Regions from separate parts of the Paenalkalicoccus suaedae genome, predicted to be linked through region 1. Evidence: riboswitches for the same ligand, from Rfam matches in the RefSeq annotation. Region 1 holds a riboswitch; the other holds the start of a gene.
What was found. A riboswitch is a leader RNA that binds a small molecule or an ion and turns the genes downstream of it on or off. The one in region 1 is predicted to bind glycine.

Region 2: another riboswitch for glycine. It lies ahead of FLK61_RS09850 (ACT domain-containing protein); the one in region 1 lies ahead of gcvT (glycine cleavage system aminomethyltransferase GcvT).

What each region holds. Positions count from the first base shown of each region.
Region 1 is NZ_CP041372.2:1,496,483-1,500,698, forward strand. It holds gene FLK61_RS08120 (DEAD/DEAH box helicase) at 1-1,221, opposite strand, end outside; glycine riboswitch at 1,346-1,440, shown strand; glycine riboswitch at 1,444-1,523, shown strand; gene gcvT (glycine cleavage system aminomethyltransferase GcvT) at 1,616-2,716, shown strand; gene gcvPA (aminomethyl-transferring glycine dehydrogenase subunit GcvPA) at 2,731-4,083, shown strand; gene gcvPB (aminomethyl-transferring glycine dehydrogenase subunit GcvPB) at 4,080-4,216, shown strand, end outside.
Region 2 is NZ_CP041372.2:1,839,927-1,844,142, reverse strand. It holds gene FLK61_RS09860 (acyltransferase family protein) at 1-5, shown strand, start outside; gene FLK61_RS09855 (serine hydrolase domain-containing protein) at 280-1,284, opposite strand; glycine riboswitch at 1,507-1,584, shown strand; gene FLK61_RS09850 (ACT domain-containing protein) at 1,687-1,962, shown strand; gene FLK61_RS09845 (PFL family protein) at 1,975-3,336, shown strand; gene FLK61_RS09840 (hypothetical protein) at 3,352-3,945, opposite strand.

The sequences.
Region 1 (4,216 bases):
TGCTTCTGTAGCAATCATGATTTGTGCACGATCTTTAAAAACCTGTTTCATCCACTCTTTCTTTCCTCGTTTAAAACCCCCTCTAAAAGGCACGCATATATACCCGGCTTGGGTTAAAAATGCCTGTAAATAAAGCTGGGTTGCACGATACTCCGTAAAAATAAGTACTTTATCAGACCCCCAGCTTTTTATCTGATTTAACACTTCCTTAGCCTTCGCGTGATGGTCTACCTGCTGCATAGCTGCTAACAGCTCCTGAAGGTCTCCTGTATCTTCTAGCTTTTCTTCTTTTAGCGCTTTGACCATGGTTGTTAATGCGGCAAATTTACTTGAGCACCACTCCCGTCTCAGAGTTAAAGAGAGGAGTGAGTTAACAGCTTGTAAGTCATCAAGCTTTTCATAGACCTGTGTCTCTTCGGGCGAAAAGTCAATTAACGTTGTCGAGACAATTCGTTTCGGCCACTCTATAGAGGTATCCTTGCGCCTCGTTCGTATCATCACGCTTTTAACTAATGCTTTCATCTGGTCATCTGTTAACGATTTTTCGTGAGAAGCAGAGAGAAGACCTGGACGTAAGATAGATACTAAGTGGATTAATTCTTTTACTTTATTTTGCATAGGTGTTGCAGTTAACAATAAACAAAATTTCTTTTTTAGTTGCTGAACAAATTGATGATTTCTAGACTGATGATTTTTAAGCTTATGAGCCTCATCGATAATGATCATGTCATAATTAATGGCTAAGATAGCCTCTCTATTAGGCTCACGCTTTGCAAGCTCCATAGAGGAAATAATAATATCGTACGTCTCCCAATCTACGCCTTTTCTCTTCTCATAAGCCGGCAATAAAAACTTTGTGCGAAGCTCTTCTCCCCATTGAGAAACTAATGAGGCAGGGCAAAGTATCAGAACCTTTTTCACAATATTTCGGTGCATATACTCTTTTAAAATTAATCCTGCTTCAATCGTTTTACCAAGCCCAACCTCATCCGCTAACAAAGCGCTTCCGTTTAATTCAAAAAGGACACGCTTACAGGCGTCAAGTTGATAATCATGTAAGGTGACATTTGGCAAGTGTGATAAAGAGACGATTCCATCAAATGGGAGGTTATGTAGCGCCTCGTTGATATCGTAAGCTAACGTAAATTGATCCCACGTCGTTATAGGATGCTGGTCTGTCAGTTTTTCTGACAAAGAATCTTTAAGTAGTACATCAATCATGATAACGCCTCCACTAATCAGAAAATGCAAAAAAAACAGAATGTATCTTGCCTTGAAATTACGTTCAGTGATACGATGTATATAGTATGAACCAAACGAAAGAAATTTATGTAAATATTTGCGAATGACAATAGGGGGAGAGGGCGACTCATCGTAGTCGACGCCGAAGGAGCAAACGGAGACGTGAATCTCTCAGGCAAAAGAGACTTCTATTGGACGCAACTCTGGAGAGCATCTGGATACTTAGCAGAGCACCGATGGGGAAACCTTTATGAGGGAAACTCTCAGGTACAAAGACAGAGACACACTACTTTTTAGGGGTGTCTCTGTCTTTTTTTGTGCAAAAGATGCTTTTATCACGTGAAATTGGTTTTTATTTTATGGAGGTGCAAGAATGACGTTAAAGCGAACGCCACTTTATGATGAGTATAAACGTGTTGGTGCAAAAACAATCGATTTTGGTGGTTGGGATTTACCGGTTCAATTTTCTTCTATTAAAGAGGAACATGAAGCAGTTCGAACAAAGGCAGGCCTATTCGATGTTTCTCATATGGGAGAGGTTGAGGTGAAAGGGTCTGGGGCGATTACGTACTTGCAAAAAATGATGACAAATGATGTTAGTAAAATGAAGGATAATCAGTGCCAATATACAGCTATGTGCTATGAAGATGGTGGAACAGTGGATGATCTTGTGATCTATCGTCGCTCGGAAACGGACTTTTTATTAGTGGTGAATGCCTCTAATCAAGAGAAGGATGCGCAGTGGCTAATAGACCATGCAACGGAGGACGTAGAAGTAACAGATGTATCCGATAACTATGCGCAGTTAGCGCTACAAGGGCCCATGGCGGAAAAGGTTGCAAATCGTTTGACGGATGAGGAGTTATCAGATATTTCCTTTTTCCGATTTAAAGATCACGTGACCCTTGCTGGTAAAAAAGTACTTATCTCTAGAACAGGATATACAGGTGAAGATGGTTTTGAAATCTATTGTCACCCTCAGGATGCGACAGAGCTTTGGCAAGCGCTTCTAAAAGAAGGTGAAGCGGAGGGACTTGTTCCTTGTGGTTTAGGAGCACGTGACACGCTCCGATTTGAGGCAAAGCTTGCCTTATATGGTCAAGAGCTCTCTAAAGAAATTTCGCCACTTGAGGCTGGGATTGGATTTGTTGTAAAAACAGAAAAAGAGCCTGCTGCTATTGGGCAGAAGGCATTAAAGCAACAAAAGGAAGAGGGGCTTCAAAGAAAGCTTGTCGGAATCGAGATGATTGACAAAGGAATTCCAAGAACCGACTACGAGGTTTATCACAATGATAGACAAATTGGCTTTGTCACGTCAGGCACGCAGTCTCCTACTTTGCAAAAGAATATTGGGCTTGCATTAATTGAGACGGTGTTCACAGAGCTTGGAACGGAAGTAGACGTGCAGGTTCGTAAAAAGCGTTTGAAGGCAAAAGTTGTCGCTACACCATTTTATAAGCGTGAGAAGAACTAAAGAGGAGGATCATCATGAATCGCTATCGATATTTACCACTAACTGAGCAAGATGAGAAAGAGATGCTGCAAACTATCGGAGTATCAAATTTGGATGAATTATTTGAGGATATTCCAGACAGCATCAAATTTAAGGGTGATTTAAAGCTACAGGAAGCTTTGGACGAAACCGCACTTGTTAAAGAGATGAGCCGTCTAGCTCAAGCAAATACGCATGTCAAAGAGTTCCCCTCGTTTTTAGGGGCTGGTGTCTATGAGCATTATATTCCTTCTGTTGTCAATCATATGCTACTGCGCTCAGAGTTTTTTACAGCTTATACTCCTTACCAACCGGAGATTTCACAAGGAGAGCTACAGGGGATTTTTGAATTTCAGACGATGATTGCTGAATTGACGCAAATGGATTTAGCGAACTCCTCTATGTATGATGGTCCGACAGCTTTATCAGAGGCAGCAATGATGAGTGCTGCTGAAACGAAAAAGAAGACGATCCTTGTCTCAAAAACTGTTCATCCCGAAGCGCGTCAGGTGCTTAAAACGAATGCTTCTGGCCAGAGCTTAACGGTTATTGAGATTGACGAAAAGGACGGACAAACTTCCCTTGAGGACTTAAAGGCAAAATATAACGATGACACTGCTTGTGTAGTCGTTCAATATCCAAACTTCTTAGGAGAAGTTGAAGATTTAGCAGCGATTGAGAAAATTGCTCATTCTGAAAAGAAGAGCCTCCTCGTTGTTTCCTCCAATCCTCTAAGTCTTGGTGTTTTAAAGCCGCCAGGAGCATTTGGTGCAGATGTAGTTGTTGGGGATGCTCAGCCGTTCGGAATTCCGATGCAGTTAGGTGGACCGCACTGCGGCTATTTTGCTGTCACCAAAAAACTAATGCGGAAAGTACCAGGTCGACTAGTTGGCCAAACGACAGATGACCAGGGACAAAGAGGTTTTGTGTTAACTCTGCAGGCACGCGAGCAACACATTAGACGCGAAAAAGCGACTAGTAATATTTGTTCAAATCAGGCGCTTAACGCTCTTGGTGCTTCTATCGCTATGAGTGCAATTGGGAAACAAGGCTTAAAAGAAATGGCGATGCAAAACATTCAGAAGGCGAATTATGCCAAGCGTGCGCTTGAAGCGGCAGGTATACCTGTTGTGACAACGGGGGCATTCTTTAACGAGTTTGTCATTGACGTGAAGCGTTCTGTGAAAGAAGTGAATCAAGAGCTGTTTGAAAAAGGGATTATCGGAGGATTCGATCTAGCTCGTTTTTATCCAGAGAAGGAAGGTCACATGCTTTTAGCCGTGACAGAGCTTCGAACGAAAAAGGAAATTGATCAGCTAGTGGCATCACTTGGGGAGGTTGTGGCATGAAAAACCAAGCACTTATTTTTGAGTTGAGTAAGGAAGGACGTATCGGTCATAGTTTACCTGAAATGGACACGGAAGAAGTCTCGTTATCAGAACTTTTACCACAAGAGATGATACGTACAGATGATGCGGAGCT
Region 2 (4,216 bases), 340 kb from region 1:
TTTGATAGTTGTAAAAAGGTAAATGTGAGCCCCTCGCTTGGTGCGGGGGGCTTTGTTGTGGGGTTTATAGAGGGTATTGACTGGTATTAATAGTGAAACTTTGTTGATTGCGCGAATTTCGTCTCTGTCTGCGCATATTTCGGTGCTGATTGCGCGAATACCCTCCTGAATTGCGTGAATTTCCACCTTAATCGCGTATCCGACAAAAAAACATCGAAGCCCCTTCCCCAACCAAAAAAACAGGAACCAACCTCTCTCCTGGTCAGTTCCTGCCTGTTATTAGGATCTTCTGGCATCTAATATTAACTGCAACAGCTGTAGTCGCTGCAGTTCGTTTACGCTGGAGCGCGTGAATTGATGTGTCAAAGTAGTGGAGTCAACTCGGTGTACAAACACTAAATCAAGCTCTGGAACAATGTCGATTGATTGTCCATACCTGCCTACTGCCGAGTATAAGCCTAAATCACTATATGGTGGTGTTGTCGAGACCCACCATAAATACCCGTAGTCAAACACGGAATTAGAGGGGACGGTTTTTTGAGCCGAGGTGCTCTCTTTGATCCATTCTTTCGAAACAAGCTGTTCTCCTTCCCACTCCCCTTCTTGAAGGTACAATTGTCCGAAGCGTGCCATATCCCTCGCCGACATACGGAATAAGTAAGAAGGGTGCCTAGAGCGACGGTCCTCATGTTTATAATACGTATTGGATAAACTAAAATCCTCCATTCCTAAAGGAACGGCTATGTTTTCGTAAAAATCCTCAAACACATCTCTCTCGGTTTGCTGATTATAAATCGTGCCTAATACATTAAAATCCCAATTATTATAATAGTAGTGCTGTCCTGGGAAATTACTTCCTCGTGCAGGTCTCGAGAGTCTCATACCAAACGACTCTTCTCCTGCTGGCAAGTACACGCCAGAGCTTGAGGTCATCAGGTGGCTCAAATTAGCCCGCTTTTCTAAAGAAGTAAGGGGTGTATCGTCCTCGACGGAAAGATCCTCGAGCGTTTGCTCCAAACTTAACGTCCCTCTCTCTATTTCGTTGCCGATCAAGGCGCTAATAAAGCTTTTGCGAACGGAATGGGCATTTGTATTCTTCGTGACGTCTCCCCATGAGAACAACACTTTGCCTTCATAAATAACCATAGCAGCCGTCGAATTTAATGATTCATAGTAGTTACGAGCCTGCTCTAATGCTGCCGGATTAAATCCAGCGGACTCTAGTGATTCATGCGTTTCCCACGTCGTTTCAGAAGACGAATCCATGGAAAGATAGACGTACATAAATAATCCCACCAATACAAGTATTGTTACAATCAATACCTTTATGATTTTTGTATACACCTTGATCATCCTCTGTCAGTTACAATAACTTGATCATATCACGGTCTTATAATGGTTGCTATTACAGTGATATTAATTTCTCATTCCCTTGACTAGCATTTAGAAAACTGATACGTTTAGTTAAATTAATACGAGCGATGAGCGCAGTGGGTCACTACTGCGGGAGCAAATTCTGGAGAGTTCGCATCTAAGCGACGCCGAAGGGTTCATAATCTCAGGCACAAGGACAGAAACGATCGGCATGGAGCCGGTTTTTTTCTGTTGAGATTAGGGACAACCCTTGTCTCTTTTTTTGTGCATCAAGAAGACTTCATATTAAAACGAGAAGGTAGTGACAGCAAAATGGAACAAAAACGTGCAGTAATTTCAGTAGTAGGGAAAGACCAGGTTGGTATTATAGCGAAAGTAACAACGATGCTTGCAGAGAATGATGTAAACGTGCTTGATATCTCTCAAACGATCTTACAAGACTTCTTTACGATGATGATGCTTATCGACATTTCGGACGTAGAGGATTTCCACCGCCTCCACGATAATCTAGATACAATTAGTGAAGAGATGAAGCTTAAAATTGACATGCAACGAGAAGAGCTATTCGGCTCTATGCACCGCATTTAATAGGAGGATACTATGAGCTTAGCATTTCAAGAAATTCAAGAAACCATACGCATGATTCAAATGGAGAAGCTGGATATTCGCACGGTAACAATGGGTATCAGCCTACGAGACTGTATCTCACATGATCAAGAGCATATGAGAGATGCTGTGTATAAAAAGATAACGTCCTATGCAAAAGACCTTACAAAAACGGCGGAGCAAGTCGCAGACGAATATGGTATTCCGATCGTCAACAAGCGTATCTCCATCACGCCAGCTGCTGAACTACTAGGTAGTGCTACGAGAGAGGATGCTATTTTACTTGCTAAAACGCTAGATAAGGCTGCAAGTGAGCTAGGAGTAGACTTTATCGGTGGATTCAGTGCGCTTATTCATAAAGGCGAAACTAAAGGAGACACTGTCTTACTAGATGCATTAGCAGAAGCCCTAAGTGATACGAACCGCGTGTGCGGATCTGTCTCTGTAGCGACAACTCGTTCCGGAATCAACATGAACGGCGTCAAACGTTTAGGGGAAATCATTAAAGAAGGTGCGGAGCTGACAAAAGATCAAAACGGAATCGCGAATGCAAAGCTTGTTGTATTCTGTAACCCTGTTGAAGATAATCCCTTTATGGCTGGTGCCTTCCACGGTGCTGGTGAAGGAGAAGTTGTGTTAAACGTAGGTGTCTCTGGTCCTGGCGTTGTCTTGCATGCGCTTCGTCGTTATCCTGATGCAGACTTAGGCGAAGTTTCAGAAGTAATCAAAAAGACAGCATTTAAAATCACTCGCGCAGGAGAGCAAATCGGACGAGTGGTAGCAGAACGCTTAGAGGTGCCATTTGGTATCATGGATCTCTCATTAGCACCGACAAATGCGATGAACGATAGCGTGGCGGAAATTCTTGAGGAGATCGGACTCGAGCGTGTCGGTACGCACGGTACGATCGCAGCACTTGCTTTAATGAATGATGCTGTCAAAAAGGGTGGCGCCATGGCGAGCTCTTACGTTGGTGGCTTAAGCGGAGCATTTATTCCGGTTAGTGAAGACAACGGTATGATTAAAGGAATCGAAGATGGCGCACTTACCCTTTCTAAACTAGAAGCGATGACGTGTGTATGCTCTGTTGGTCTTGATATGATCGCGATCACAGGTGACGCCTCTGCCGCTTCTATTTCTGGAATGATTGCGGACGAAATGGCTATTGGAATGATCAATAAAAAGACGACGGCCGTGCGCGTTATTCCTGTGCCAGGTAAACAAGAAGGTGACATGGTCGAGTTCGGCGGATTACTAGGTCGTGCTCCGATTATTGCGATGAATCCATTCGGATCTGATCGCTTTATTAATCGCGGTGGCCGAATCCCTGCACCACTTCAATCATTAATTAACTAAACAGAAGAGGGAGCGCTATTCTCCCTCTTCTTCGTATACAAATTTCACTTCTCCGCGCGTAAGTGTAACCATTCTAAACATTCGATCGCGATGGCGATTCGTATAGGACGTCGCCTCAAATCGATATACCTGCTCTTCCCCTCTCATTAACACGTAGTGATTTGCTTGCGCATCTGTCTCTTCCGTCATCCACACCTCAAGCGTGTCAATCGAACTCCAAGGAATCTCCCTTTCTCCAACCATGCTTATGGATGAAAAGGTGATGCCACGATCCGTAATGTAGTAATAGGAATTAAGCGCGACCGCGCTTAAGCAAATAAATCCAATCAAGCTCACTACTAAATAAACGGTGTACCCTCTTAGCATGTGTATCGTTACCTTCGTTCTAAAATAAAAATAAGCTAAAAGTCCAATTGGCAAGAACAAAAATCCTGCTGTAAGTAAAATATATGAAGAGGAATGCGCGCCAACAAACCAAATAGAATCATGACTAAACCATATCCACTGCGTGAGTAATAGCAGGAACGATGGGCCAAATAAGACGAGCGCTCCAAAACAAATAAATAACATTCGAAGAAGTGTATCACGCTTTTTTACAGTCGTTTGCATCCATAATCCCCTCTTTAAATTGTTTTTAGAATTGTGCAATTATTCCTTGACATTACCTCTAAAAGTATAAATAATAAGGTAATATTATTATGTAGAGAATAGTAGGTATGACTGTCTTTAAGAGAGTAGATCCCAACAGGCTGCAAGGATCTATAAGGCCTCACATACCGAACCTGCTCTAGTTTATCATAATCGTGCGGCAAGCGTTAATTGTCCTTTAAGCTGGGTTTTAAACCAACAAAGGTGGTACCGCGGAGATCTCTTCGTCCTT